4 regions of the Streptomyces sp. NPDC052036 genome follow, and region 2 is predicted to be linked to each of the others. Evidence: riboswitches for the same ligand, from Rfam matches in the RefSeq annotation. Region 2 holds a riboswitch; each other region holds the start of a gene.

What was found. Region 2 has a riboswitch for cyclic di-AMP ahead of AB0L95_RS03355 (M23 family metallopeptidase). Riboswitches for the same ligand answer to the same signal wherever they lie in the genome.
Positions count from the first base shown of each region.
Region 1: linked by a shared signal. The riboswitch ahead of AB0L95_RS39280 (M23 family metallopeptidase) and the one ahead of AB0L95_RS03355 (M23 family metallopeptidase) in region 2 are both predicted to bind cyclic di-AMP.
Region 3: linked by a shared signal. The riboswitch ahead of AB0L95_RS18040 (C40 family peptidase) and the one ahead of AB0L95_RS03355 (M23 family metallopeptidase) in region 2 are both predicted to bind cyclic di-AMP.
Region 4: linked by a shared signal. The riboswitch ahead of AB0L95_RS15610 (transglycosylase SLT domain-containing protein) and the one ahead of AB0L95_RS03355 (M23 family metallopeptidase) in region 2 are both predicted to bind cyclic di-AMP.

Region 1 is NZ_JBFAWW010000058.1:14,869-22,325, forward strand. It holds gene AB0L95_RS39270 (PrsW family intramembrane metalloprotease) at 1-264, shown strand, start outside; gene AB0L95_RS39275 (aldo/keto reductase) at 314-1,258, opposite strand; gene AB0L95_RS39280 (M23 family metallopeptidase) at 1,456-2,469, opposite strand; cyclic di-AMP (ydaO/yuaA leader) riboswitch at 2,481-2,638, opposite strand; gene AB0L95_RS39285 (PP2C family protein-serine/threonine phosphatase) at 2,933-4,309, opposite strand; tRNA gene AB0L95_RS39290 (tRNA-Met) at 4,483-4,556, opposite strand; gene AB0L95_RS39295 (dihydrofolate reductase family protein) at 4,639-5,787, opposite strand; gene AB0L95_RS39300 (MarR family transcriptional regulator) at 5,988-6,503, shown strand; gene ribA (GTP cyclohydrolase II) at 6,652-7,362, shown strand.
Region 2 is NZ_JBFAWW010000001.1:709,040-716,496, forward strand. It holds gene AB0L95_RS03340 (GNAT family N-acetyltransferase) at 1-25, opposite strand, end outside; gene AB0L95_RS03345 (HPr family phosphocarrier protein) at 198-479, shown strand; gene AB0L95_RS03350 (GntR family transcriptional regulator) at 738-1,433, opposite strand; gene AB0L95_RS03355 (M23 family metallopeptidase) at 1,633-2,385, opposite strand; cyclic di-AMP (ydaO/yuaA leader) riboswitch at 2,398-2,610, opposite strand; gene AB0L95_RS03360 (pitrilysin family protein) at 2,835-4,223, opposite strand; gene AB0L95_RS03365 (pitrilysin family protein) at 4,220-5,593, opposite strand; gene AB0L95_RS03370 (DNA topoisomerase IV subunit A) at 5,891-7,457, shown strand, end outside.
Region 3 is NZ_JBFAWW010000011.1:163,179-170,635, reverse strand. It holds gene AB0L95_RS18075 (8-amino-7-oxononanoate synthase) at 17-1,144, shown strand; gene AB0L95_RS18070 (DUF397 domain-containing protein) at 1,299-1,523, opposite strand; gene AB0L95_RS18065 (helix-turn-helix transcriptional regulator) at 1,533-2,393, opposite strand; gene AB0L95_RS18060 (ATP-binding protein) at 2,652-3,110, shown strand; gene AB0L95_RS18055 (LysR family transcriptional regulator) at 3,216-4,133, opposite strand; gene AB0L95_RS18050 (LysE family translocator) at 4,262-4,927, shown strand; gene AB0L95_RS18045 (DUF6328 family protein) at 4,866-5,402, opposite strand; gene AB0L95_RS18040 (C40 family peptidase) at 5,507-5,980, opposite strand; cyclic di-AMP (ydaO/yuaA leader) riboswitch at 5,984-6,178, opposite strand; gene AB0L95_RS18035 (hypothetical protein) at 6,592-6,897, opposite strand; gene AB0L95_RS18030 (ATP-dependent Clp protease proteolytic subunit) at 6,905-7,457, opposite strand, start outside.
Region 4 is NZ_JBFAWW010000009.1:85,905-93,361, reverse strand. It holds gene AB0L95_RS15630 (ATP-grasp domain-containing protein) at 1-597, shown strand, start outside; gene AB0L95_RS15625 (FAD-dependent oxidoreductase) at 682-1,884, shown strand; gene AB0L95_RS15620 (DUF664 domain-containing protein) at 2,086-2,469, opposite strand; gene AB0L95_RS15615 (HAD family hydrolase) at 2,991-3,857, shown strand; gene AB0L95_RS15610 (transglycosylase SLT domain-containing protein) at 3,919-4,428, opposite strand; cyclic di-AMP (ydaO/yuaA leader) riboswitch at 4,433-4,633, opposite strand; gene AB0L95_RS15605 (polyprenyl synthetase family protein) at 5,457-6,467, shown strand; gene AB0L95_RS15600 (sigma-E factor regulatory protein RseB domain-containing protein) at 6,832-7,457, shown strand, end outside.

The DNA of each region.
Region 1 (7,457 bases), on a different contig from region 2:
GGGCGCCGCGGCCGGGCGGGAGCCGACTTCGGCGAGCGGGAGGGTGAGCTGCTCTCCGCGCTGTGGGCGCGGCGTGCGGTGGCACGGCCTGCGCTGGCGCACGCGGCGCACACGACGGCGCCGATGCCTTTGCCGGTCTGGCCCGGCTACGGCTACGGCTACGGGTACGGGCACGTCCCGTGGTACCCGGCGCCGCGGTACGGGCCGACGACGCCGTATCCCGCGTATCCCGCGTATCCCTCGCACAACCCCTATCGGCCGTAGAGCCGAGGGCTGTCCCGGATGCGGGGACAGCCCTCGTCGGATGCCGCGTTTACGCGGACGCCTCGGTCAGCCTGGCCAGGTCCTTCTCCGTCAGGGTCAGGTCCGCCACCGCCAGCAGCGCGGGCAGCTGCTCCACCGTGCGGGCGGAGGCGATCGGGGCCGCGACCGTCGGCTGGGCCGCGAGCCACGCGAGGGCCACCGTCGGGATCTGCGCGCCGCGCTCCTGCGCGACCTCGTCGAGGGCCGCGAGCACATGCCGGCCGCGCTCGGTCTCCAGGTACTTGCCCGCGCCCTGCGCGCGCGCCGAGTCCACGGTCGTGCCCGGCCGGTACTTGCCGGTCAGGAAGCCGGACGCGAGGGCGTAGTACGGGACGGCCGCCAGGCCCGCGCGGGCCGCGACGTCCTGCAGCGGGCCCTCGTAGGTGTCCCGCGAGACCAGGTTGTAGTGCGGCTGCAGCGCCACGTACCGGGCCAGGTTCTCGCGCTCGGAGAAGTCGAGGGACGCCTGCAGGCGCTCGGCGGAGATGTTGGAGGCGGCGATGGCGCGCACCTTGCCCGCCTTCACCAGTTCGTCGAGCGCGCCGATGATCTCCTCCACCGGCACCTCGGGCTGGTCGAAGTGCGTGTAGTAGAGGTCGATGTAGTCGGTGCCCAGGCGGCGCAGGGAGGCGTCCGCCGCGGCCTTGATGTTGGCGGCCCCCAGCCCCTGGTACTCGGGGTGCTGGCTGACCTTGGTCGCAATGATCACGTCGGAGCGGTTGCCGCGCGCCGCGACCCACTTGCCGATGACGGTCTCGGACTCGCCGCCCTTGTTGCCGGGTGCCCACGCCGAGTAGACGTCGGCCGTGTCGACGAAGTTGCCGCCGGCCGCCGCGTAGGCGTCGAGCACGGCGAAGGACTGCGCCTCGTCGGCGGTCCAGCCGAAGACGTTGCCGCCGAGGGAGAGGGGGAAGACCTCGAGGTCCGAGGAGCCGAGCTTGCGAAGGGAAGTCATGTGCTACTTCAGCACTCGATCCGGAAGTCATTATTCCGGTCGGAGGCTGTTCCACATGGGTGAATTCCGGCCTGCCGGGTTCCGGCCGGAAGGACGTGGACACGCCTGACCGGCAGCCCTGACATCGGGGGTTGTCGCCAGGACCGCCGGGGTTCAGGAAGTGGCACGCGCCGGGGAGAAGGGCGCGGACGCGGATGTCAGGGGTTGACGCCCTTGCTCTGCAGCCACGCCATCGGGTCGATCGCGCTGCCGCCGCCCGGGTGGACCTCCAGGTGCAGATGCGGCCCGGTGACGTTGCCGGTCGCGCCCACGCGGCCGATGACGTCGCCCGTGGAGACCTTCTGGCCGACGCTGACGCTGATCGACGACTGGTGGCAGAACCACAGCTCGGTGCCGTCGTCGAGGGTGAGGACCGTGCGGTAGCCGTACGAGCCCGCCCAGCCGGCCTGGGTGACGGTGCCGCTGTGGATGGCCTTGATGAGCGTGCCCGTGGGGGCGGCGAAGTCGAGGCCGGTGTGGTAGCCGGAGGACCACATGGCGCCGGCGTCACCGAAGCGCGAGGTCAGGGTGTACGAGGAGGTCGGCAGCGTGAACTGCTTGGCCAGTTCTGCCAGTCGGGCGGCCTCGGCCTTCTTCTTGACCTCCGCCGCCACCGCCTTCTTGGCGGTGTCCTGGGCCTTGGCCGCCGCTGCGGCAGCCTTCTTCGTGGCGGCGTCCTCGGCGGCCTGTGCGGCCGCCGCGGCGATCCGGTCCTGCTGGGACTCGGCCTGCTGCATGATCCGGCTGCGCAGCGCCTCGCCCGCGTCCTCGGTGCCCGCGGCGGAGTCGGCGGTGCTCACTCCGGCGGCGCTCAGGGCGGTGGCGGAGCCCTCGGGGGCGCTGGTGTCCTCTCCGATGAGCTCCTTGGCCGAGTGGGTGACCGAGGAGAGATCGGGGAGGGATATGGGCACCGGCGGCTTGCCGGTCTGCGCGGTGGCCATGCCGCCCGCGCCGACCGCGGCCATCACGCCAACGCCCAGAACGGTGGAGCTGCGGGCGAGTCCGCCGCCGCGCTGCTTGGTGACGCGGTGCCGACCGCGGACGGGGCGGACGGAATCCTCGGTGGGATTCCACTCCTCCCAGGGGCCCTCGTCGGGGCGGGACGCAAAGCCGATCGTCTGCGTGCCGCTGGGAGCGAACGAGGTGCTCTCGGCAGGCCGGTTGGACGCCACGTGGGCGCACTCCTTTCCTTCCGTTTCGCCTACCGGGTTAGCTGACGGGTTCGGAGCAGGAAGGTCTCCTACGCGCGTATACCAACCGTTTTGACACGGCGATATCCGCTCGATTCACCCCAAGGTGGTGGTTCCCCGGCTCCCTCGCGGGATTCGGCACACGGGCACGGAGCCGCCTCTGATGACGGCTGGGACGACCGCGCTGCGTTATCGAACGTTAATAGACGCCAGGCCTGGATTCCAAGCTCTTCGGACAGATCATTAACGCTTCTGGCCAGGACTTTAACGACAGGAACGGTGGAAAACGGGCGAGTTGACCGCACCCCATCCACCCCATCCGTTCTGACGGTACGTCAGTTGTTATGCGAGAGAGGCCCCCTGCTCACCCACCGTGACAAGGGTCGGACGTTCAGCGGTGTTTGGCCCTTCGACGGGTTCAGGGGTGCCTGGCCCTGCGAGGGGTTCAGGGGTGCTCGGACCGGCGCACGGCGAGCAGCGCCATGTCGTCCGTGGCCTGACCGCCGGTGTGGCGGGCGACGTCCTCCGTGACGGCGGCCAGCACGGCGCCGGGCGTGGGCAGAACCCGGCCGACGAGGCGGCCGACCGGATCGTAGAACTCGCCGCGCACGTCCCGTGCCTCCGAGACGCCGTCTGTGAAGAAGAGCAGCGTCGAACCGGGCGGGAAGTCCCACTTCTCCGCGCGGTCGGGCCCCAGGGCGAGGTCGCCCATGCCGAGCGGCAGCGCCGGCTCGCGGGCCTCCAGTTCGCGCAGGGTGCCGTCCGGGAGCAGAAGCAGGGGGGCGGGGTGCCCCCGGTCGACGATCCGCACGACGCCCTCCTCCCCGTGCGGGATCTCCGCGAGGACCGCGGTGGTGAACTCCTCGTCGGTGTCGGGACCGTCCCGGCGGATGCCCTCGCGCGACAGCGCCCGTTCCAGGCGCTGGGCGACGGCCTCCAGCGTGGCCTCCTGCTCGGCGGCCTCCCGAAAGGCGCCGATCACGACGGCGACCGCGGCCACGGCACCCGTCCCCTTGCCCCGCACGTCCCCGACCACGAGCCGTACACCGTGCGGTGAGTCCTGGACGGCGTACAGGTCGCCGCCGATATAGGCGTCGGCCTGCGCCGCCTCGTACCGGGCGGCGATCCGGAGCCCCCCGATCCGCGCGGGGGGCTCGGGCAGTACGGCGCGCTGGGCGGCCTCGGCGATCCGGCGGGCGGAGGCGAGGCGTGCGTCGTTGCGGCGTACGAGCACATTGATCAGCACGGCGGGTACGGCGGCCGCGGCGGTGGTGACCGCCTCGGTGGCCGCGCCGGACGACCCTGGCACGCCGAGCCCGAGGTGCACGGCCAGGACGGCGGCGAGGGCCGCGGTGCCGGTGACGACGGTGCCGCGCAGCGATTGCAGGGGCGCGGCGACGAGCGGGGCGGCGGTGAAGAGAGGGACGGCCGGGAAGACGGACGGGGTCAGCCGGCCGCAGCAGACACCGAGGCCGATGAGCAGCGCGGGCAGGGCCCGCAGAAACGCCCGCGCGCACGAACTCCGCCGGCTCTCCGCCGAGCCGGGCTCCGGGGGCCGGACGTGCTCGGACCGATCGTGGGGTTGACCGTCGGGCCGATCCTGGGGTTGACCGTCGCGTCGGCCCTCGGGCCGATCGACGGGCCAGGCGTCCGGCCGGTCGGCGGGCCGTTCGCTGTCCTTCGGGGGAGGGTTCACGGCCGGGCCGCCGCTGGTGTCTTCGTGCGGGATGTCGCTCCCCTCGTACGGAGTTCCGGGCCCTGGCCCGCTGTCCTGCTCGTCGCACGGCGCCTCGATCCGCCACGCGCCACCTTGCTGAACCACCCGTCCAGGCTTCCCGCAGGACGGGCGAGGGGCGACCGCTGTGGGCCGACCGGCGTACACACCCTGTGGACGGGGATAGGTGAGGCCCCGGGCGGGAAGGGGGAGGAGTGGGTGAAGAACACAGAAAAAACCGAGGGCCGGAACCCTTTCGGATTCCGGCCCTCGGCCGTCAGTAGCGGGGACAGGATTTGAACCTGCGACCTCTGGGTTATGAGCCCAGCGAGCTACCGAGCTGCTCCACCCCGCGTCGGTGATTCCAGTGTACGCCATGCGCAGGACACGAAGCACACAGGTTTACGTCCGCGGGGCTTCACCAGCGTTTCCGGCCGTCAGCGGCCTTCGTCCGGGGACAGCAGGTGGGCGTTCGGGGCCTTGGCCCGCTCCCCGTACTCGGGCAGCACCACCACATCCGCCCCCTCCGACGTCAGCAGACCGTTGCCGTCCGCCGCCGCCACGAACGTGTCCGGCTCACGCCAGGACGTGACCACCCGCCGCACTCCGGCGTCGAGGATCAGCCGGGCGCACGGCGCGGGCCGGGAGGCGCGGCGGGCGCACGGCTCCAGGCTGCTGTAGACCGTCGCGGTGGCCAGGCGCGGATCCGCCGGGTCCAGCTTCGCCAGGGCCGCCTCCTCCGCGTGCACCACCGGGTCCCCGCCCTCCCGGGAGTGCCCCCGGGCCAGCTCCGTTCCGTCGGCCGCGACGATCACCGCCCCCACGCTGAAGGCCGTCCGGGAGGGCGGGCACTGCGCCGCCAGCTCGCACGCGGTCTCCAGCCAGTGCCGGTCCGCGGCGGAGGCCGACCCGCCGGTGCCGGGCGCCGTGGGCGCGTAGCGCATCAGCACGACGTCCCCGACCGGCCGCGTCTCCAGCAGCCGCATCCGTCCCGGCGGGTAGGCCCCCGGCCCGAACATCCGCGGTGCGTCGGGCTGCCCCACGACCAGCGGCGCAAGGACGAGTTGCAGCTCGTCCGCGAGGCCCTGCTGCAGCAGCTGGGTGTGCACCTGTCCGCCGCCCTCGACCATCAGCCGGCCCACGCCCTTGACGTCCCCCAGGTGAGCGAGCACGGCGCGCCACTCCACATCCGGGCCGAGCGCGACCACGTCCACGTCCGCCGGCAGCAGCCCGCTCAGCCGCTCCGCGCCCTTGTCCGTGGTGTAGAGCGCCTTCGCGCCCCCCGTGTGCCAGAAGAGAGCTTCCGGGTCGAGGTCGCCGGACGCGCTGACCACGACCTTCAGCGGGTACTCCGGCCGCCCCGCACGGACCCGGGCCGCGCGCCGCTCCTCGGAGTAGACCAGCAGCCGCGGGTTGTCGGTGCGCAGCGTGCCCGCGCCGACGAGGATCGCATCGCTGCCCGCCCGCACCTCGTCGACCCGGTCGAAGTCCTCCGGTCCGGACAGCAGGAGCCGCTCGGGGCCGGTGTCGTCCAGAGAACCGTCGAGGGAGACGGCGGCGGACAACAGGACATAGGGCTGGGCCATGGGGGTGCACTCCAGGGTCGAAGGGCGAGGAACTAGGGACGAGGGACCAGGGCGGAGCAGGAGTCGAAGGACAGGGAGGTCCGGGTCGGTCGGGGCCCCTGGCCGCGTGGCCAGGATGCGCCGGGCCGGGGCCGGAGGTCCAGATCCGACGGGAATCCGGGATCTTGTTTCAACTTTTAAACAATAACTACACTGGTGGCATGACGACCCGCTGGCTCACCCCCGAGGAACTGCGCGCCTGGCGCGCGTACCTCGCCGCGTCATGGCTCCTGGAGGACGTGATCGACCGGCAGCTCCAGCAGGACGCCGGCATGCCGCATCTGTACTACTCCGTCCTCGCCAACCTCTCCGCCGCGCCCGGCCACCAGATGCGGATGACCGACCTCGCGGAGACGCTGAAGATCACGCGCAGCCGGCTGACCTACGTCGTCACCCGCCTGGAGAAGGACGGCACGGTCCGCCGGGAGGGCTGCCCCACCGACCGGCGCGGCAGTATCGCGGTCCTCACGGGCGCGGGCATGGAGCTCCTGGAACGCTCGGCCCCGGGCCATGTCGAGACGGTCCGCGCCGCCGTCTTCGACCATCTCACGCCCGAGCAGGTGACCCAGCTGGAAGCGATCTCCACCCGCATCACGGAGGCGCTCCAGGGCGGCGAGGAGCGCCCCGCGTGCGACGGTCTGCCGTGGCGCCGGCGCTCGTCCGGGGCGGCGGAGTGACCTGAGCGACCGGACCGTGTCGCACGTAATTGCTTGAAATTTAAAGCGAGCGCGCGCTAGAGTCTCCGACCGAGGTTGTGCTTCAAATCTGAAGCATGGGGCGCATCCTCCGTACCCGCAACCGCCGGCCCGGAGAAGGACGACAGACATGCGCGACTCACGTGACGACGCCACCGCATCCAGTGACAGCAGCGAACCGACCCGTCTCCCCACCGATCTCCCCGTGGCCGCCGATGTCCCCGCCGCCACGGTCCGCACCCGCGTGACGGTCCCGCTCCGCTTCGGCGACGGGTACTCGGTCACCGCCGACCTGGTCACCTTCCACGGCCTCGTCGACGGCCAGGAACATGTGGCCGTGGTCCTGGGCGAGCCCGCCGCCGACCGCCCCCCGCTGGTGCGGCTGCACTCCGAGTGCCTGACCGGCGACGTCTTCGGCTCGGCCCGCTGCGACTGCGGACCCCAGCTGCGTGAGGCGGTCGAGCGCATCGCCGACCAGGGCGGCGTCCTGCTGTACCTCCGTCAGGAAGGCCGTGGCATCGGCCTCTACAACAAGCTCGACGCCTACGCCCTCCAGGACCAGGGCCTGGACACCTACGAGGCGAACGCCGCGCTCGGCCTGCCGGAGGACGCCCGCGACTACACGGCCGCCGCGCAGATGCTGCGCGCCCTCGGCATCGACACCCTGGACCTGCTGTCCAACAACCCCGACAAGGCCGCCCAACTGCGCGGCCTGGACCTGACGGTCACCCACCACGTCCCCACGGGCGTCTTCACCACGGCGCAGAACGTCCGCTATCTGCGCGCGAAGGTCGTCCACACCCAGCACACCCTGCCCCTCACGGAACTGACGGCGGGCTGACCCACGCACCCCCGGGGCAGGGGGAACAGACATGGAGTCACGCCTGCCCCGGCACAGCAGGAGGCCGGCTCCCGGCTCCACCCCGAGACGGTCTC
Region 2 (7,457 bases):
CATGCCGGTCCGACGCGGTCTGCATGGGCCCCAGAGTACGGCTCGCGTCCGGCGACGACGCGAGGCAGGCTGGGGGAACCGTGCGCGGACCGTCCAGCATGCGGACCCTCCGGGGAGGGGGCTTCCGTCCGGTCCGGGAACCCTTCACCATATGGAAAACTGGTCTAGACAACCCTGAAACCGAAGGGCAGCAACACATGGCTGAGCGCCGCGTCAACGTCGGCTGGGCCGAGGGCCTCCACGCCCGTCCCGCCTCCATCTTCGTCCGGGCGGCAACGGCGTCCGGCGTCCCCGTGACCATCGCCAAGGCCGACGGCAACCCCGTCAACGCCGCGTCCATGCTGGCGGTCCTCGGGCTGGGCGCCCAGGGCGGCGAGGAGGTCGTCCTGGCCTCCGACGCGGACGGCGCGGACGCCGCGCTGGACCGTCTGGCCAAGCTGGTCGCCGAGGGTCTCGAGGAGCTCCCGGAGACCGTCTGACCCTTCGGACACCCCGGTCACGAAAGCCGCGTCACCCCTGAGGGACGCGGCTTTCGCCGTCTCCCGGCAGCGGACCCGGCGGGCTTCGCGGCCCCGAGGGCGGCATCTCCACCCGGCGCGCGCGAGAAATTCGGCGCGGTCGCGAGAATTCCGCACCGCACCCGGAAATCACGTACGCCGGATTTATCGGGGCACGCGAGAACGAGGGCAGCCGAAATGGGCTTCGCGGAATATCCCTCTTTGTATACGGCGCCTGTGTTAATGCCGGGCTCCCGACACGTTTACGGCATGTTGCGAAGTCCTCACTCGGTCCGCGCGGTCGCCCGCGCCGGGCAGACGCAGCCGGTGCGCGGCGGTCGCGCGCTCGGTGTGCAGTGCCGTGATGGCGCGCGCCCGCTCACTGTCGCCGCGCGCGACGGCGTCCACGATGCCGCCGTGCTCGGCCCAGGACTCCACGGGGCTGACCGGCGCCTCGACCGTGTACATCCAGGCGATCTTGTGCCGTAGCTGACCGAGCGTCGAGGCGAGCACGGGGCTCCCGCAGGACTGTGCCAGGGTCTCGTGGAACCAGCCGCCCAGCGAGCGCAGATCCTCGCTGGGGCCTCTCCTGACGCGCTCCTGACCCAGTCTGACCAGGCCGCGCAGCACCTTGAGATGGGCCTCGGTGCGACGCTGTGCGGCGCGCGCGGCCCCCAGCGGCTCCAGCAGCATCCGCATCTCCAGAAGGTCGGCGGCCTCCTGCTCGGTGGGTTCCGCGACACATGCGCCCGCGTGTCTGCGGGTGACGACGAAGCCCTCTGCCTCCAGGGTGCGCAGGGCCTCGCGGACGGGGACGCGGGAGACGCCGTAGCGGCGGGCGAGGAGTTCCTCGGTCAGCCGGCTGCCGCGCTCGTAGAGACCCGCGACGATGTCGTCACGGATCGCCGTGCATACCGAGTGCGCCGGAATACGCATGCCCGACCACCGCCTTAATCCCCGTGAAACGTCCCCGGTCGACGTGTGTCCAGCCGACTCTATTGCAGCGCGCCGGAATTTCCGACGGCAGGCCGGAATCCATGGATATTTTTTGGACAGACAGGAGTTCGAAACGACGAAGGCCCCGGCTGAGGGGCCGGGGCCGTCACCTTCACGGGCGCCGTGCGGCGGCCGGCGGTCAGACGTTCACACCGTGCGACCTGAGGTAGGCGACCGGGTCCATGTCCGAGCCGTACTCCGGGGTGGTGCGCGCCTCGAAGTGGAGGTGCGGCCCGGTCGTGTTGCCCGTGGCCCCGGAAAGGCCGATCTGGCCGCCGGGGGTGACGTGCTGGCCCACGGAGACACCGATGGACGACAGATGGCCGTACTGCGTGTAGGTGCCGTCGTTCATCTTGATGACGATCTGGTTGCCGTACGCGCCGCCCCAGCCGATCTCCACGACCGTGCCCGAGCCGACCGCGTGGACAGGCGTGCCCGTGGCGGCGTGGAAGTCGATACCGGTGTGGGCGCCGGAGGACCACAGGGAGCCGCCGGTCTTGTAGCCGGTGGAGACGTACGAGTGGTAGATCGGCGCCACGAACGCGTTCAGCCGCTCACGCTCGGCCTCGCGGGCGGCGCGCTCCTTGGCCTCGTGCTCTTTGCGCGCCTTCTCCGCCGCCTCCCGGCGCGCGGCCTCGGCGGCCTTCTTCTGGTCGGCGGCCTGCTTCTGTGCGGCGGCCTGAGCGTCGATCTTCGCCGCGACCGAGTCGCCGAGGGTGACGGCCCGCATGAGTCCCGTCTCCTCGACGGGGTGCCCGGCGGCGAAAGCCGGGGCGGCCAGGGTGCCGATGGCCCCGGTGGTGGTGAGCGCCGCGACGCCCATCGCGTTCGTGGCCGTACGCTGCATACGGCTCGGACGGCGGTGCTTCCCGGTGGCGCAGGTGAACGCCATGAAGTGGCTGGTCCTTTCCTTCCCTCTCGCCTACCGGGTTAGCTGACGGGTTCGGAGCAGGAAGGTCTCCTACGGGCTGGCGCCCGATTCACCCCAGGGACTGCGTGGGCCCTTCCGGCCGCGAAGGCGACGAGAGCGGGCCCCTCCGGCCGCGAAGGCGACGAGAGAAGGTGGGTCCCCGGCTCCCCTGGCTCGCGCCGTACGGGGACTCGGCGATGACTGTCCGGTGCCGCGGGTGCGGCGCACTGCCTGACGAACAGCCCGACAGACGCTAGAAGGGCCCTCTGTCCCCCGGCAAACCGAGCGTGGGGTTTGTAGCGCATCCCACAGGGCAGAGGGGCAGCCTCTATGGCAATACGGACAAAACCCAAGGAGAAGGGCCCTGATGACGGGGGACGTCACCAGGGCCCCTGCGGAACGTCGCCGTTCCGGACGCCTGCCAGGAGCGTCTACTCGGCCCGTACGACGTGCACTTCGCCGATGCCGAGCGCCTTGACGGGCTCCTCGATCTGCGCGGCGTCACCGACCAGGACGGTCACCAGACGGTCCACCGGGAAGGCGTTCACGACGGCGGCCGTGGCCTCGACCGTGCCGGTGTCGGCGAGCCTCTGATAGAGCGTCGACTGGTAGTCGTCCGGCAGGTGCTGCTCGACCTGGTCGGCGAGCGAGCTCGCGACGGCGGCCGCGGTCTCGAACTTGAGCGGCGCCACACCCACCAGGTTCTGCACGGCGACATCGCGCTCGGCGTCCGTCAGCCCCTCGGCGGCGAGCGTGCGCAGTACCTTCCAGAGGTCGTCGAGCGCCGGGCCGGTGTTCGGCGTGTCGACGGAGCCGCTGATGGCCAGCATCGCGGCGCCGGTGCCGTCGGGCGCGGAGCGCAGGACCTGGCCGAACGACCGCACACCGTAGGTGTAGCCCTTCTCCTCCCGCAGGACGCGGTCCAGGCGCGAGGTCAGGGTGCCGCCGAGGCAGTACGTGCCGAGCACCTGTGCGGGCCACACCCGGTCGTGGCGGTCCGCGCCGACGCGGCCGATGAGCAACTGCGTCTGGACGGCCCCGGGGCGGTCCACGATGATCACGCGGCCGGTGTCGTCGGCGGTCACCGGGGGCACGGGGCGCGGCTTGGCGGCCTCCCCCGTCCAGGCCCCGAGGGTGTCGCCGAGGAGCGCGTCGAGGTCGACGCCAGTGAGGTCGCCGACCACGACGGCGGTGGCCGTGGAGGGCCGCACATGCCGCTCGTAGAACCCGCGGACGGCGGCCGCGTCGATGGTCTCGACCGTCTCCTCGGTGCCCTGACGCGGGCGCGACATCCGCGAGGACGCCGGGAACAGCTCCTTGGAGAGCTCCTTGGCGGCGCGGCGGGCCGGGTTCGCCATCTCGTGCGGGATCTCGTCGAGGCGGTTGTGCACCAGGCGCTCGATCTCGCTCTCGTCGAACGCCGGTGCCCTCAGGGCGTCGGCGAGCAGCCCGAGCGCCTTCGGGAGGCGGGAGACGGGCACTTCGAGGGACAGCCGCACCCCGGGGTGGTCGGCGTGCGAGTCGAGGGTGGCGCCGCAGCGCTCCAGCTCGGCGGCGAACTCCTCGGCGGAGTGCTTGTCGGTGCCCTCCGAGAAGGCGCGCGCCATGATCGTGGCGACGCCGTCGAGGCCGGCCGGCTCGGCGTCCAGGGGTGCGTCGAGGAGCACCTCGACGGCGACGACCTGCTGGCCGGGGCGGTGGCAGCGCAGCACGGTCAGGCCGTTGTCCAGGGCGCCGCGCTCGGGTGCGGGGAACGCCCAGGGCCGGGCCGTGCCGGGCTGGGGCTGCGGGTGGAAGTCCATGGTCGCGAGCTCGGTCACTTCGCCGACTCCTCGTCGTTGCTGGTGCCTTCGGCAGCGGTGGTCTCGGCGGCTTCCGGGGTGTCGGCAGTGACCGGCTCGTACACGAGCACCGCGCGGTTGTCGGGGCGCAGGCGGGCCTTGGCGATCTCCTGCACCTCCTCGGCGGTGACGTCGAGCACCCGCTGCACGGCGGTCAGGGCGAGCTGGGGGTCGCCGAACAGCACCGCGTACCGGCACAGTTCGTCCGCGCGGCCCGCGACCGTGCCGAGCCGGTCCAGCCATTCGCGCTCCAACTGGGCCTGGGCGCGCTCCATTTCCTCGGCCGTGGGGCCCTGCTCGGCGAACCGGGCCAGCTCCTCGTCGATGGCGGACTCGATGACGGGCACCTCGATGTCGCCGGAGGTCTTCACGTCCAGCCAGCCCAGGGAGGGCGCTCCGGCCAGCCGGAGGAGACCGAAGCCGGCGGCGACGGCCGTGCGGTCACGCCGTACGAGCCGGTTGTAGAGCCGGGAGGACTCGCCGCCGCCGAAGATGGTGAGGGCCAGGTCCGCCGCGTCGCACGCACGCGTGCCGTCCTGCGGCAGCCGGTAGGCGGCCATGAGGGCGCGCGCCGGGACCTCGTCCTCGACGACCTCGCGCAGCTGCTCGCCGATGATGTCGGGCAGCGAGCCGTCGCGCGGCGCGGGCTTGCCGTCGTGGGCCGGGATGGACCCGAAGTACTTCTCGACCCAGGCGAGGGTCTGCTGCGGGTCGATGTCCCCGACGATGGAGAGGACGGCGTTGTTGGGCGCGTAGTACGTGCGGAAGAAGGCGCGCGCGTCCTCCAGGGTGGCCGCGTCCAGGTCCGCCATCGAACCGATGGGCGTGTGGTGGTACGGGTGGCCCTCGGGGTAGGCGAGCGCGGTCAGCTTCTCGAAGGCGGTGCCGTACGGAACGTTGTCGTAGCGCTGGCGGCGCTCGTTCTTCACGACGTCCCGCTGGTTCTCCATGGACTCGTCGTCGAGGGCGGCGAGCAGGGAGCCCATGCGGTCGGCCTCCAGCCAGAGGGCGAGCTCCAACTGGTGGGTCGGCATGGTCTCGAAGTAGTTCGTGCGCTCGAAGCTCGTCGTGCCGTTCAGCGAGCCGCCCGCGCCTTGCACCAGCTCGAAGTGGCCGTTGCCTTTCACCTGTCCCGAGCCCTGGAACATCAGGTGCTCGAAAAGGTGGGCGAGGCCGGTGCGGCCCTCGACCTCGTGACGCGAGCCGACGTCGTACCAGAGGCACACCGCCGCGACCGGGGTCAGGTGGTCCTCGGAGAGCACCACGCGCAAACCGTTGGCCAGGCGGTGCTCGGTCGCTGTCAGGCCCCCGGAGCCTGCCTCGGCTGTGGCCGTGTGACCCATGGGCATGTACGTCCCTTCGATCGCGGAGCTGTCGCGGAATCCCGCAGTTTCCTACCAGTCCTGTCACTGTATGCAAGCGTGCGGACCAGTGGCGAAGTTCCCGGGCTGCGTACGCCCAGAGCGAGACTGTGATTACGGGGGGTGGAGGACACCGTACGGTGTTGACAACCCCAGGACGCGCCCGTTCCCGGGCCGAGGGCTCCGTAGTACGGGTCCTGGTCCGCGTTGTCGGTGCGGCGGTCCACAATGGTCGGCGTCAGATTCCGTTCATGCCCAGCGCAGACTGTGAAGGAGCCGGCAGCAATGGCCCGCCGCAGCACGAAGACCCCGCCGCCCGACGACGACTACGAGGAGAAGATCCTCGACATCGACGTCGTCGACGAGATGCAGGGCTCCTTCCTCGAGTACGCCTACTCGGTCATCTACTCCAGGGCCCTGCCGGATGCCCGCGACGGCCTCAAGCCGGTGCACCGGCGCATCGTCTACCAGATGAACGAGATGGGCCTGCGCCCCGAGCGCGGCTATGTGAAGTGCGCCCGTGTCGTGGGCGAGGTCATGGGCAAGCTGCACCCGCACGGCGACGCGTCCATCTACGACGCCCTGGTGCGCATGGCCCAGCCCTTCTCGATGCGTGTCCCGCTCGTCGACGGCCACGGCAACTTCGGTTCGCTCGGCAACGACGACCCGCCGGCCGCCATGCGGTACACCGAGTGCCGTATGACCGAGGCGACGAGCCTGATGACCGAGTCGATCGACGAGGACACGGTCGACTTCGCGCCCAACTACGACGGCCAGGAGCAGGAGCCGGTGGCCCTGCCCGCCGCCTTCCCGAACCTGCTGGTGAACGGCGCCTCGGGTATCGCGGTCGGCATGGCGACGAACATGCCGCCGCACAACCTGGGTGAGGTCATCGCGGCCGCCCGCCATCTGATCCGCTATCCGAACGCGGATCTGGACGCCCTGATGAAGCACGTCCCGGGTCCGGACCTGCCGACCGGCGGACGGATCGTCGGCCTCTCGGGCATCCGGGACGCCTACGAGTCGGGCCGCGGCACCTTCAGGATCCGCGCCACGGTCTCGGTGGAGGACGTGACCGCGCGCCGCAAGGGCCTGGTCGTCACCGAGCTGCCGTTTACGGTCGGCCCGGAGAAGGTGATCGGCAAGATCAAGGACCTGGTCGGCTCGAAGAGGCTCCAGGGCATCGCGGACGTCAAGGACCTCACCGACCGCCAGCACGGTCTGCGCCTGGTCATCGAGATCAAGAACGGCTTCGTGCCGGAGGCGGTCCTGGAGCAGCTCTACAAGCTGACGCCCATGGAAGAGTCCTTCGGCATCAACAACGTGGCCCTGGTCGACGGCCAGCCGCTGACCCTGGGCCTCAAGGAGCTGCTGGAGGTCTACCTCGACCACCGCTTCGACGTCGTCCGCCGCCGCTCGGAGTTCCGCCGCGGAAAGCGGCGCGACCGCCTCCACCTGGTGGAGGGCCTGCTCACCGCGTTGGTGGACATCGACGAGGTCATCCGTCTGATCCGCTCCAGCGAGAACTCCGCGCAGGCCAAGGAGCGCCTGATGGAGCGCTTCTCGCTGAGCGAGGTCCAGACGCAGTACATCCTCGACACCCCGCTGCGCCGTCTGACCAAGTACGACCGCATCGAGCTGGAGGCGGAGAAGGACCGGCTCAACGCCGAGATCGCGGAGCTGACCCGGATCCTGGAGTCGGACGCGGAGCTGCGCAAGCTGGTCTCCGCCGAACTGGCCGCGGTGGCCAAGAAGTTCGGCACGGAGCGGCGCACGGTGCTCCTGGAGTCCTCCGGCGCCCCGGCCCCGACGGTCTCACTGCAGGTCGAGGATGCCCCGTGCCGGGTGCTGA
Region 3 (7,457 bases), on a different contig from region 2:
ATGCCCCGGAGGGACCATGGCGTTCGGCTGGATCGACGAACAGGCGCGGGCGCGCCGCCGGGCCGGACTCGTCCGGACGCTGCGTCCCCGGCCCGCCGACTCCCCGCTGCTCGACCTGGCCGGCAACGACTATCTGGGCCTGTCCCGCCATCCTGAGATCACCGACGGCGCCGCGGAGGCGGCCCGGCGGTGGGGCGGCGGCTCGACCGGCTCCCGGCTCGTCACCGGAACGACGGAACTCCACGGCGAACTGGAGCGCGAGCTCGCCGACTTCTGCGGCTTCGAGGCGGCGCTCGTCTTCTCCTCCGGCTACGCGGCCAATCTCGCCGCGGTCAGCGCGCTCGCGCCGCACGGCTCCCTCGTCGTCTCCGACGCGGGAAACCATGCCTCGCTCATCGACGGCTGCCGGCTCGCCCGCGGCACGACCGAGGTCGTCGCGCACGCCGACCCCCAGGCGGTCCGCAAGGCGCTCGGCACTCATCGCGGGCCCGCCGTGGTGGTCTCCGACACGGTGTTCTCGGTGGACGGCGACGCGGCACCGCTGGACGGACTGGCGCAGGCGGCACGGGAGTTCGACGCCGGGCTGATCGTCGACGATGCCCACGGGCTCGGCCTGCTCGGGGCCGGCGGCCGGGGCGCTCCGTATGCGGCCGGTCTCGCGGGCGCGCCGGACGTGGTGGCCACGGTGACGCTGTCGAAGTCGCTCGGCAGCCAGGGCGGTGCGGTCCTCGGCCCGGCGCCGGTGATCGACCATCTGGTCAACGCGGCGCGGACGTTCATCTTCGACACCGGGCTCGCCCCGGCGGCGGCGGGTGCGGCGCTGGCGGCGCTGCGTCTGCTGCGCCGCGAGCCGGAGCGTGCCGAGCGGGCCCGCACGGTGGCGGCGACCCTGCACGCCCGCCTCACGGCCGAGGGCCATGAGGCGGTGCGCCCGGACGCCGCCGTCATCTCCGTGCGGGCCCCTTCTCCCGAACTGGCGGTGCGCTGGGCGGCGGACTGCCGGGCGGCGGGGGTCGCCGTCGGCTGCTTCCGTCCGCCGTCGGTGCCCGACGGCATCTCACGGCTTCGGCTGACGGCCCGTGCGGATCTCACCGACGGGCAGATCGAGCACGCCGTGCGCGTGATCGGCGAGACGCGACCGTGAGTCGGCGGGACGGCCGTGCGTCGCTCGTCGTACGCGGATGAGCGGTACGGAGCCGTGAGCGGAGTACTCCGTCGGACGTGGGGGAAAACGTTCGGACGCGAGGGGGGAATCGACTCGAAAATGGCTCAAAAGAGCCCGAGTCGAGCGGAGAGGATCAGCTCAGCCCCGTCAGGAACTCCTTCCAGGCGTCGGGGGTGAAGAGCAGGGCCGGGCCGGTCACGTTCTTGGAGTCGCGCACGGCCACCAGTCCCTGCCAGGGGCCGGTGCCCGGTCGGGCGGTCTCGACGCAGTTGTTCATTCCCGTGCTGCGGCTGCTGCGTCGCCACCTTGCGCCGTGGAGTGAGGTACTGAGGGGGATGTGCCGAGGCGGTGCTGACATGGTGCCTCCTTACGCATCGCCCGCCAACGCGGCGATGTAATCCAACGTGTCCTCGGGCGAAAGGGCGTGGATCCGAAGGGTGTCGAAGGCCTCGCAGTAGGCCTGGAGGTCTTCTTTCCGTTCGAGGTAGAGGCTACTCGTCAAGTGGTCGAGAACGACTACATCCAGATCGGATCTGCTCGGAAAGGAGAAGATAACGAAAGGCCCGGTGATTCCGATATGCGCCCCGGCGGCGAACGGCAGCACCTGTAGTCGCACATGGGGCAACCGGGCCGCGTCCAGCAGCCGCCGCAGCTGCCGCGTCATGGTCCTGGGCCCACCGACCCCCCGGCGCAGCACGGCCTCGTCCAAGACGGCGCTCAGCCGCAGCGGCGGATCCGCGCGCAGTACCTCCTGACGGGCCAGCCGCACCTCCACCAGGGCGTCCAGCTGGGTGTCCTCCAGGGTGCCCACGGCGGCCCGGGTGACGGCCCGGGCGTAGTCCGGCGTCTGCAGCAGCCCCGGCACCACCGAGGTCTCCAGCGTGCGCATCCCGCTCGCCTGTGACTCCAGACTGATGAAGTCGCGATAGGCCGGAGGCAGCACCCCGCGGTACGCGTGCCACCAGTTCTGCCGGCCGTCGCCGTCCTCCGAGCCCGCCAGCACCAGCAGCAGTTCCCGCAGTTCGGGATCCTCGATGCCGTACGCGTCCAGCAGCAGTCCTACGTCCCGCGGCTTGACCCCGCTGGATCCCGTCTCGATCCGGCTCACCTTCGACTGGTGCCAGCCGACACAGGCGGCCGCCTGACCGCTCGTGAGACCCGCCCGGGCGCGCAGGCCCCGCAATTCGGCGCCGAGTTTGCGGCGGCGCACCGCTGGTCCGTACTGCATGGCCGACTCCCTCCGCCCGGGGCGCGGTTTTCACAGCGACGGTAGGCGACGGTAAAGCATCACCCCGAGGGCCTCCCGAATACGGTCGGTCGTCGGAGAGTTCACCGCTTCGGGCGACAGATATATGCATATCTCGGGGGATGACACTCGGGAGGGCCCTGGTGATGGCAGTCTGGCGCGCAGCACCAAGTCCGGGACCGTTCTCGAACAGACCGCTCCGTGTCGGACTCCGGTCCCGTGGAAAGGGACGACGTCGCCATGGCAGACCATCAGGAAGCATCCGTCACTCTGCCGAGCGATCCCGCCTCGGTCTCCGCCGCCCGAACATATGTCTCGGACATTCTCACGGAATGGGGTCTGCCGAACGATGCCGAAGTCGCCGACTCCCTCCGCTTGATCGTGTCCGAACTGGCGACCAATGCGGTGCAGCACACCTTCGGGCAGTCACCGACGTTCACGGTCGACATCGCGCTCGCGCGGGAGGAATTACTGCGCATCGGCGTCACGGACAGCCACCCGCGCTTCCCCAAGCGACTGCCCGCCTCCGTCCAGCAGGACAACGGTCGCGGCATGGTGATCGTCCGTTGCCTGACCGCCGAGCACGGCGGGACGCTCACCGTGCGGCCCACCCGGGAGGGCGGCAAGACGGTCGCGATCGAACTGCCGTGGACCATTCCCGTGCGGTCGGTCTCGGCGGCGGCCCAGCCGGATCCCTGACCGCGGCGGGAGCGGGTGTCCGACCCTGTCGCCGGGTGGCCCGGCCGCCCGGCGCCGTGCCGTGGACGCCGGACGGGTCCCGCCCGGTGCACGGCCGGCGGCCTCTCAGCTGTGCCGCGTCGCTCGGCCGAAGGCACCGCGCAGCAGAGCGCGGAAGGCGTCGGCCGCGGGTGCCGGTTCGTCGGTGCGGTGCGCGACCGAGATCGTGCGACGCAGGGTGCCCGGCTCCAGGGGCCGTACCCCGAGCGGGGTCGCCGTGGTCCTGGCCACCATCTCCGGCACCACCGCCACCCCGAGACCGGCACTGACGAGTGCGCACACCACGGCGTATCCCGGCGTCTCGACCAGGACCGCCGGGGTGGCCCCGGCGGCGGCGAGGGCGGCTTCCACGCCCCGCCGTGCCGGATGCTGCGGCGCCATGCTGATCAGCGGCTGCCCGGCCAGCTCGGCGGGCGGCAGCCGCGACGTCTCCGCGCTCAGCACGTGGCCGGGGCTCGTGACCAGGACCAGCTCCTCCGTCAGTACGGGTTCCAGGGACACGGACGACGGCAGCGGTACGGGCTCGGCGGGCTCGTAGGTGTGCGTCAGCGCCAGATCGATGTCGCCCGCCGCCACCGCGTGCACCCCGGCCGGCGGGTCGTAGTCCGCGACCGCCAGTTCCACGTCCGGATAGGCCCGGCGGAACGCGCTGAGCGCCGGCGGCAGCAGATGGATGCCCGCAGTGGGAAAGGTCCCGAGCCGCAGTGTGCCGCCCCTGAGGCCGGTGAGCCGGGCGAGCTCGTGCCGGGCGCGCTCCAACTCGTCCAGCACCCGCCGCGCCCGTACCACCAGCAGTTCGCCGGCCCCGGTCAGCCGTGTGCCCCGCGGATGGCGTACGAGCAGCGCGGTGCCCGCCTCCCGTTCCAGCTTGGCCAGCTGCTGGGAGAGCGCGGGCGGCGTGTAGCCGAGACGCTCGGCGGCCCGGGTGATCGAACCGGCCTCGGCGACCGCCACCAGCGCCGCGAGCCGTGTCGCGTCGTACACACATCCCCCTGCCGGTCGAGGCAGCCCTGAAAGAGATGCTCAAGGCTCAAGCCCTAAAGAGATGCTTAAGGCTCACCCAGGATATTCGACATACCTGCTGAAGGCTCGAGGGCGGCAGGGTGGTCCGCATGGACACACAGCTCATCGCCTTCACCGGTGTGGCCGCGGGCATGGTCGCGATGCCGGGCGCGGACTTCACGGTCGTCGTACGCAACGCTCTGATCTCCCGGCGCGCCGGCGTCGTCTGCGCCCTGGGCATCGCGGGCGGGCTGCTCATCCACACGACGCTGGCGGTCGCCGGGGTCGCCACGGTGCTGGTGGCCGTGCCCGGACTGTTCCGCACGTTGCAACTGCTCGGCGGCGGCTATGTGCTCTATCTGGGCGCCCGGACCCTCTGGGGACTGCGCCGCCGCGAGGCCTCCGCTCCCGTCGCGGCACCCGCGGGGCCGGTCCCCGGCCATGACGAGCACCGGGCGGCGGGGGACGTGCCCCGGGGGCGGCCGCTGCGGCAGGGCTTCGTGACCAACGCGCTCAACCCGAAGGCGTCCCTGACCTTCCTCAGCCTGCTGCCGCAGTTCGTGCCCGCGGGCAGCCCCGCGATGCCGAGGACCCTGGTGCTCGCACTCATCGTGCTCGCGGTCTCGCTGGTGTGGTTCCCCACGGTCGCGCTGCTCGTGGACCGGCTCGGCCGCCGTCTGCGCCGGCCGCGGACCGCACGGACCCTGGAAGCGGTCACCGGGGGCGCTCTGACGGCGCTCGGTCTGGTGCTTCTCCTGGAGCCGCTCCTGGCCTGATGACCGCGTGCCGTACCAACATCGGCAGGACGCGCCACAGGGCCGTGCACACCAGGAGCGTTCCCGCGCCGGCCGCGATGCCCGCCGTGCGGCCCAGCGACACGTCCACCACCAGCAGCACCGAGCCGGTGAAGGCGAAGGCCAGCACCACCATCCCGGCGGCGGCGAGCCGGGAGGAGATCCGCACGATGACGGGCTTGACGTTCTTCTGGAAGAGCATCCGGTGCAGTGCCGCCGGTGCCGTGAACAGGGCCGCGGCCAGCATCGCCAGCAGCAGGGTCGTGACGTACGTGATGCGCTGGGCGGTGTCGAGGGTCGGGAAGCGCTGGGTGAACGCGAGGGTCAGCAGGAACGCGAAGAGAATCTGCACCCCGGTCTGGGTGACGCGGAGTTCCTGCAGCAGTTCGGCGAAGTTGCGGTCAGCGCGCTCCAGCGGTGTCTCGTGCCGTGCCTCGGGGGGTGGTCGGTCGGCCATGGTCAACGAGTAACCGCTGCGACCCTCTTCACGCCACCGGGGCGGCCGTACGGGCGCCCCGACCGCGGGGTGACGGCGCCCGTGCCGTCACCCCGCCCGCCGGGTCAGCTGACCCGGCCGTACCAGACGCTCTTGGTCCAGATCTTCTCCAGCCGTACGACGGAACCGGTCTTCGGGGAGTGCCAGATCTTTCCCTTCCCGGCATAGATGCCCACGTGGTAGACGCTTCGGCCGGAGTGGAAGAACACCAGGTCACCGGCCTTGCGGTGGGAGGCGGAGACATGGTGCGTCTTGTTGTACTGACCCGCTGCCGTGCGGGGCAGGGCCTTGCCGGCCTTCTTGTAGGCGTAGAGCGTGAGCCCCGAGCAGTCGAAGCGGCGTGGTCCGGTGGCCCCCCACTTGTAGGGGGCGCCCTTCTTGGACGCCGCGACCTGGAGCGCCTTGGTCGCCGGTGTCGCTGCCGCAGCGTCGCTTGCGACGCCCGGGACCGCGATGCTGCCGCCGACGGCGGCGAGAGTGAGGGCCGAGGCGGTGCCGGCCCGGGTCAGCAGCGACGGGACACGATTGAGCGCAGTCATGCGCAACCCTTCGTCAGCCGCCTGTGAAGGATGACCTGTCGGATTCGGGCTGGCGAAGTAGCCCGGCCGCTTGCGCGGCTTCACCCCAAGGACCCCCGGATCTCTCCGGCGGCCCGCCTTGCTGGGTCCTCCACTCCTGCCGATCCACTCCTGTCGACCGGTCATCCGGGCGGCGGCAGGATTCGGCGTCCGCCCGGACCGCCCCGCCGCGGTGGCGGGGGCTTGTCGTCAGGAAGGGATCTTCACCCAGGGATGTCGGAAAATCACAACGGAACCGGGGGTTTGTGGCATTACTCACCACTCACCCGTTCGGCTGGACACCCTTGTGAGCGCGGGCCGTTGAGGGGACCGACGAGGCCTGGACCTGCGGCGGAGCAACGCATGACGCCCTGGCTGCCCTGCACTTGGCCCACATTCTCCCGGCTCCCGGACGGAGCAGTCGCTACGCCGGCCGGGGGTACGCCATTCGGTCCGTTTGTGTCGCGGGTCCAGGGGCAGGGCCGACGGCGCGAGCCGGGTACGGGGGCCGACCGGACCGTGGCCAACTCCGCACGGGCGCACCGCAGATCACCGTCCGTCAGTCCGGCCCCGCCGGCCCCCGCACGCCTTGGTCACTCCAGCCCCGGTGGTACCGCGACACGGGAGGTGCGGCGCTCGCCGTCGAGGACGCGCAGGGCCCGGGCCAGTGTGGGGCCGTGCAGTTCGTGCTCCCCGCGCTGGTGCATGAGCGTCAAGGCGTCACGCAGAGCAGCGGCCTTGCTCGCCAGGGCCTGGGCGGCGCGCAGTCCCCGGTAGGTGTCCCCGGAGTGCCCGGGGTTGATGCGTCCGAGCAGGTCGACGACGTCGAGATAACGGTCGATCAGTTCGGCCTCCGCCCGGGTCAGTGCGGGCAGCGGCGGCAGTTCGGGCGGCAGCATGGGCGGCTCACCTCGCGTCGGTCGCGGCGCGTGACGCCTTGCGGCTCGGGATGATGCGGTCGAGGAGTCCGTACTCCACCGCGGCCGGTGCGTCGAGGATCGTGTCCCGCTCGATGTCGGCGGCGATCCGCTGCGGGCTCTGCCCCGTATGGCGTACGAGCATCTCCTCCAGCCGCCTGCGTACGCGCATCAACTCCTCGGCCTGGATCACCAGATCACTGGCCTGCCCCTGAACGGGTTCGGGCAGGGACGGCTGGTGGATCAGCACCCGAGCGCCGGGCAGCGCGAACCGCTTGCCGGGCGTTCCCGCGGCCAGCAGCACCGCGGCGGCGGACGCCGCCTGGCCGAGGCAGATCGTCTCCACGTCGCAGCCGACGTACTGCATCGTGTCGTAGACGGCGGTCATCGCGCTGAACGAGCCGCCGGGGGAGTTGATGTACAGCGAGATGTCGCGGTCCGGGTCCTGGTACTCGAGATGCATGAACTGCGCCATCACGTCGTTCGCCGCGATGTCGTCGATCGGCGTCCCCAGGAACACGATCCGCTCGTCCAGCAGCTTC
Region 4 (7,457 bases), on a different contig from region 2:
GCCGAGGACTGGATCGTGCACGCGTACTTCGGCCAGGACTCCGCCCCGCTCGCCCTGTTCACCGGCGTCAAGGTCCGCTCCTGGCCGCCGCACGCGGGCATGACGGCGAATGCGTACGTCGTCGACAACCCGGAACTCGCGGACCTCGCGGCACGTTTCATCAAGCAGATCGGCTTCACCGGCATCGTCGATCTGGACCTGCGCTTCGACCGCCGCGACGGCCGGTACAAACTGCTCGACTTCAACCCACGCATGGGCGCCCAGTTCCGCCTCTTCGAGAACGAGGCGGGGGTGGACGTAGTCCGCGCCATGCACCTGGACCTGACCGGCCGTACGGTCCCGGAGGGGGAACAGCGCGCCGGTCACCGGTACGTCGTGGAGAACATCGACCTGGCGGCCCTGATGGCCTACCGGCGCAGCGGCTACACCACGCCGCACGCGCCGGCCCGCGCCAGCGGCACGGAGCTGGCCTGGTTCGCGGGTGACGACCCGCGACCGTTCTTCACGATGCTTGCACGCTTCGTACGGCCGGGCGCGAAGCATCTGTATCAGCTGTGGCGGACCAACCGCCGCGGATCCACCGCCAGTACGCGTTAGCGCGTACGGATCACCGCACCAGCACGCCCTGGTGCGTACGGCTCCACCGCGAAGTAGGCACGTCGCGTCCTGGGGAGGGACTTCGTGATTCAACCGGTAGCAGTCATCGGTGCCGGGCCGTTCGGCCTGTCCACCGCCGCCCATCTGCGGGCACGCGGTATCCCGGTACGCGTCTTCGGCGAGCCCATGGTGAGCTGGCGCGACCACATGCCCGAGGGCATGCTTTTGAAGTCGACCCCGGTCGCCTCGAACATCGACGCCCCCCAGAGCGGCCACACCCTGGTCGACTACTGCGACGCGGCGGGCATCCCCCGGCTGGTGACCGACGAGGACATCATCCCGGTCGAGACGTTCATCGGCTACGGCGAGTGGTTCCAGGAGAAGCTGGTGCCCGAGCTGGAGCGGGTCCGGGTCGTCTCCGTGGACCGTCGGCCGGGCGGCGGTTTCGATCTGAAGCTGGACTCGGGCGAGCAGTTCGCGGCGCGGGCGGTCGTGGTGGCCACCGGTCTGTCGGGCCTCGCTCACCTCCCGCCGGAACTGGCCGCCGCCGCGGCGGACGGCCCCACCCCCACGGGACCGGTGTCCCACAGCTCCCAGCACCACGACCTGACCCGGTTCTCCGGCAAGGAGTTGCTGGTCATCGGCGCGGGGCAGTCCGCCCTGGAGACGGCCGCGCTCGCGGCCGAGGCGGGCGCTCGGGTGCGGGTGATCTCGCGGGGCGAGGGCAAGGTGGCCTTCGGTGCGCCCCCCTGGGAGCAGCCGAGGCTCCGCCCCGAATCACCCTTCGGGCGTGCCTGGTCCCTGTGGGCGTTGAGCTACTACCCGCACCCCTACCGGTTCCTGCCGGACCAGACCCGTCATTACCTGGTGCGCCGGGTCCTCGGCCCGCTCGGCGCGTGGTGGCTGCGGGAGCGCTTCCAGAGCAAGGTGCAGGTGCGTGAGGTCGCCCGGGTGGTCGGCGCCTCCGCGCCGGACGGCAGCCCCGTTCTGTCGATCCGGACGCACGCGGGCAGTACGGAGGAGCTCGCCGCGGACCATGTGATCGCCGCCACCGGCTACCGCGTGGACATTGCGGCGATGGACTTCCTGGGCCACGAGTTGCGCACGCAGCTGGGGGTGAGCCGGGGGGCGCCGAGGCTCGGCGCGGGGTATGTGTCCTCCGTGCCGGGTCTGTACTTCACGGGCCTGCCCGCGGCGTCCTCGTACGGGCCGGTGATGCGCTTCGTGTGCGGCACGGAGTTCGCCTCTCCCCGGCTCGCGAAACATCTGGCGTCGGCGCACGGCTGAGGGCGCGGGGCGGAGCCGGGGACAGACGGACGACGGGCTGGGGCTGTGGCATCGTCACGCCCCGGCGCGTCGGTGGGGTGAGCCCAGCCGTCGCAGGCGGCCGGTTCGTCGGTGAGGCGGGCCGGTTCGTCGATCCCGGTGGCGTGCCCGGTCACAGCACCGGCTGATCCGGCGCACCGCGGGGGTCATCTCCGACGCCGCTCACTGCGGCGGGTCCTCTCCGACCCGGCCGTCGATGGACTCGCGGAGGAGATCGGCGTGGCCCACGTGGCGCGCGTACTCCTCGATGAGGTCGATCAGGACGCGTCGCAGACCGGGCGTCCGGTCGGCGGGCCGGCTGCCCGCGGCCGGGCGGTCCAGGCCACCGCCCTCCAAGGCCTCCGCGAGCAGCGCGCGGGAACGCGCCACCGTCTGCCGCCACAGCGCGTACGACTGCTCGGGGGAGTCCTGCGCGGCGGAGCGCCACTCCCGGTCCGGGTCGGCCTCCAGGTCCACCGCGTCCCAGGGCGGTCCAAGTTCGCGCCCGAACATGCGGCGGGAGAAGGAGTCCTCCTCCCCCAGGGCCAGGTGTGTCGGTCTCGTCACCCGCGGCCGGCGGTTCCAGGAGCACCGGTTCGTCATATGGGGTCATGCCGCGCAGGCCGCGGCCCGGTCAAGGGCGGTGGGGCGGGTTCTGCCCGCGTCGCGTCCCGTCGCCACCGCCGGCGGGCCCGAGCGGTACGCGGCGGAACAACTGGTCGTGATCCAGGCGCCGTTCTCGTGATCTATGCGCCGTTCCGCGTCGTGCAGCCGTACGCACTCCGGGAGGCCGTGCGTGCGCTGGGGCGCCGCCTGTTGGACGCGGGCGCCTGAGCGCCCGATGCGTGCACCGGCCGCGCGAGGCGCTGCCGCGCGCCGGGTGGGCCCGTGGTGTGGCACGGGGCCGAAGGACGGGGCCAGTACGGGTCCTGCGCCGGGCCGGGGTGTGCTGGGGCGGGGCGCCCTCGTGTTTTGGACGGCGCTGGGCAACTCGGGTTCCGTGTTACGGGAGTTCGGTGGACACGGGATACCGGACGTCGTCCGGTTCGCGCCGAGTCGCCGGGGCGTTCCATCCGTATTCTCTGATCATGGCCGCACCCCTCGCATATTCACTCATCGCCACTGACCTGGACGGAACGCTGTTGCGTCACGACGACACGCTCTCCGACCGGTCGAGGGCCGCGCTGGCGCGAGCGTCGGCGGCAGGCGCACAGCACCTCGTCGTGACGGGGCGTCCGGCGCCCAGGGTGCGGCCGCTGCTCGACGACCTCGGCAGCACGGGGCTCGCGGTGTGCGGGCAGGGCGCGCAGGTGTACGACGCCGGCACGAACCGGCTGCTGTTCTCCGTCACGCTGGACCGGGAGTTGGCCGAGACCGCACTCGGCAAGATCGAGGCCGAGGTGGGGCAGGTGTACGCGGCCGTGGACCAGGACGGGGTGGACGGGCTCACGCTCATCGAACCCGGCTACCGGATGCCGCACCCCACCCTGCCCGCGGTACGGGTCGAGCGGCGCGACGACCTGTGGTGCGAGCCGATCAGCAAGGTACTGCTGCGCCATCACGCGCTGTCGGACGACGAGTTGGCGACGGCGGCCCGCGCGGCGGTGGGCTCCCTGGCGACGGTCACCATGTCCGGGCCCGGCACCGTGGAGCTCCAGCCGTGCGGCGTCACCAAGGCGACGGGGCTCGCACTGGCCGCCGGCCATCTGGGGCTGGGTCCGTCGGAGACCATCGCCTTCGGCGACATGCCCAATGACATCCCGATGTTCGACTGGGCCGCGCACGGGGTGGCGATGGCCAATGCTCACCCCGAACTCAAGGCCGTGGCGGACGAGATCACCACGTCGAACGAGGACGACGGCATCGCCGTCGTCCTCGAACGACTCTTCGCCGGCCATCGGCCGCCGGCCGACAGCGCCGACCGGCGGTCCGCCGGCTGTCACCAGGCCCGCTGATCGGCTGCCGGGCCTACCGGTCGGGCGTCAGGCTCCCACCGGTAGGCGACCGACAGGCCTCCTAGTACGCGCTGTTGACGTTGTCGATCGAGCCGTACCGGTGGGCGGCGTAGTTGCACGCGGCCGTGATGTTCGCCACCGGGTCGTAGGGATCGAACGACGTGCCGGGTACGTGGTACGCGGCGAAGGTCGGGTCGATGACCTGGAGCAGGCCCTTGGAGGGGATTCCCTTACGGGCGTTGGAGTCCCAGAGGTTGATGGCCCTCGGGTTGCCGGACGACTCGCGCATCACGTTGCGGTAGATGCCGTTGTACGTGCCGGGGATACCGTGCTGGGCCATGACGTCCAGCGACTGACGGATCCAGCTGTCGAGGGTGGTGCCTCTGGTCTTCACGACGGTGGCGGAGGTGACGTTCCCCGGCTTGCCGGGCGCGGCGGAAGCGCTGGTCGCTCCCATGACCGGCAGGGCGAGAAGGGCGGCACCCGTCCCCGCGATTGCGAGGGCACGGGTGAGACGGGTGGCCTTGGAGCCACGATCCCGACGGCGTGCGGGCAGTGCGAAAGCGGACATGTCGCGTTCCTCTCCTGCGCCTGCGAGGTGAGCTGTCGGGTTCGGGCGGGGAGGTGCCCGGCTGTGTCCTCGATGCCGAGGCCACGGCTACACCCCTAGCCGTTCCGGTGTGGTGTCCGGATCGGCGGCTTACCTGGGTCCCCCGCTCCTGCCGTCATGGGTCGATGGGCTCCTGAGCGGTGGCAGGATTCGGCGTTCCGCTCGGATCGAGGGGAAGGTATGCGACAGCACATGTCGGGAACAAGCCTGCACGTCACAGTCCGTCCGAATTGACCTTGAAGTGGGGGAATAATGTCAGTGATCCAGATTGTTAAGCTGGGCTCAAGTTGCCATTAGCAAAGCCGGAGTTGATGGCGCGCCTGCGGCGACCCGCATGTCGAGCACGTGAGCTATTTCACTTCCGCTTCCGTGGTTGTCACCATCACTTCACCATATAAGCTCTTAATTCGGACAAAATGACTGCCCTCTCTGTGGTCCGACTCGGACCTGTCTGGCGGGTGGGGCCGTTGGTGCGGCCCGGACTCCGTTGCCCGTAAGGGGAGTTCTTCGGGTGTGCCGGTCGGGCGGGGTGGGTCTCCGGTCGGCGGGCGCGGCGTGCGAGGGCGGCCGGGCGTGACGGAGGCGCAGGGGCGTGAGGGAGTCGCAGGGGGGCATTCGATGGCCGAAAAGAGGCGCCCGGGGAGCGGGGTGGTGGCGTGCGGGGGAGTTGAAGGGGTGCCTGGCGCCTGTGGGCCTGAGGGGTAAATGGGGTGATTCAGGTAGTAAAACGTGCTTTTCGGTTATGTCAGCGAATGTCTGTTCGTATCAGATGGTCAAGAACATACCGTTCGCGATCCGATACCGCCCGGCCTGGAACAGTGGGCGCTCGTGGTGATCGAAACGTGACCGGATACGCTGACTTGAGTGATGGCGGCGACAGATCGACAAACTCGATGAGCGACGTCGACGTACGGCGTCATCGACCAAGTGACCGTCCTTGAGACCGACCGTGTGACCGTCAGCAGACGTCAGCAGACAGGAGACCCCACGTGACCGTCGTCGGGCCGTTCGGGCTGAGCGTGCGGGACCAGGCTCTGGAAGCCGATGTCCAGGCCGGATTGGCGGCTGTCGAGGAAGGGTTGCTCGAGGCCACCAAGAGTGAGGTGCCCTTCATCACGGACGCCGCACAGCACTTGGTGCGTGCGGGCGGGAAGCGGTTCCGGCCGCTGCTCGTGATGCTCGCGGCGCAGTTCGGTGACCCGTACGCGCCAGGGATCGTGCCCTCGGCCGTGGTCGTGGAGCTGACCCACCTCGCCACCCTCTACCACGACGATGTGATGGACGAGGCCGCGGTGCGGCGCGGGGTGGACAGCGCGAACACCCGCTGGGGCAACTCGGTTGCGGTCCTCACGGGTGACTTCCTGTTCGCGAGGGCGTCGCACATTCTGGCCGATCTCGGTCCCGAGGCGGTCCGGGTCCAGGCGGAGGCGTTCGAGCGCCTGGTCACCGGTCAGATCCTGGAGACGGCGGGTCCGCGGGACGGCCGTGACCCCGTGGAGCACTATCTTGACGTCCTCGGCGGCAAGACCGGCTCGCTGGTGGCGGTGGCGTGCCGCTTCGGGGCGATGATGTCGGGTGCCGACGAGACGGTCGTGGACGTGCTCACGCAGTACGGCGAGCGGCTGGGTGTGGCGTTCCAGCTCGCCGACGACGTCCTGGACATCGCGTCGGACTCGCACGAGTCCGGGAAGACGCCCGGCACGGACCTGCGCGAGGGCGTCCCCACCCTCCCGGTGCTGCGTCTGCGCGAGCGCGCGGAGCGCATGGGGCTGGCCGAGGACATCGCCCTGTGCGAGCTGCTGGACTCCGACCTCACGGACGACGCCCGGCACGCCGAGGCCCTCGCCCGGCTGCGCGCTCACCCGGCCCTGGAGCAGGCGCGCCGCGACATGGTCCGCTATGTGAAGGACGCCCGCTCGGGTCTGGCCCCGCTGCCGGAGTGCGGTGCGAAGGCGGCTCTGGTGGAGCTGTGCGACGCGGTGGTGCACCGGGTGGGCTGACGCCGCTCGCGCGTCACCCTCGCAGGGGCTCGCAGGGGGACCCGTATGTCCGTCCGTCTCGGAAGCCGTATGACCTGGGCCTCAGGGGTGGATCGGGTCCAGGCCGAGACCGGCTCCGTACCCGTATCCCGAACCGCCCGGGCGGCGCCCTCCCCGTAGAACCCCTACGGGTCGGGGCAGGTGCCCCCCCGCGATGTCATACCGCAGGATTACGCGGAGTTGAGCCCGCGGGCTGACGCTTCTGCCGGGCCGATTTGGTCAGATGGGGGACACCACCTCGAAGGAGTTCGGGTGACAATGGCGGCACAGGGGTGGACCAGGGCACGGACGGTAGGCCGCCGCCGACGACGGAGGTAAGGCACACATGGCACCGTACGAATCCGACGGCAGCACGCCCGCCGGCGAGGCCGAGGACGTACGCGACGGGCGGCGCACCGCCGCACGGTACGTCGTCCCGGTCGCGGTGGTGGGAGTGGCGGCCGCGACCATCGGGCTCGTTCCGGCGTTCGCCGGATCCGGCGACCCCGACCTGCCGAAGATCAGCGCCCAGCAGCTCATCGAGAAGATCGCCAAGTCGGACGTCCAGCAGATGTCCGGCACGGTGAAGATCAGCACGGACCTGGGCCTGCCCAACCTGGGCGGCCTGGAGAACAGCCTCGCCTCGGGCGCGCTCTCGCAGGGGACGGGCGGCAAGAGCGGCTCGGCCGCGGACCCGAGCGCCAAGCTGCTGGAGCTGGCCTCCGGCACGCACACCGTGCGCGTGGCCGCCGACGGCGAGGACAAGCAGAAGATCTCCCTCATGGAGAAGGCCGCCGAGTACAGCGTCATCCGCAACGGCGACCAGGTGTGGGCCTACGACAGCGGGTCCGACGAGGCGTACCACACGACCGGCGCGGGCGACCACAAGGGCACGAAGGCTGCGCCCGAGGACATGTCGGCCACGCCGAAGGACCTGGCCGAGGAGGCCCTCAAGGCCGCCGACAAGACGAC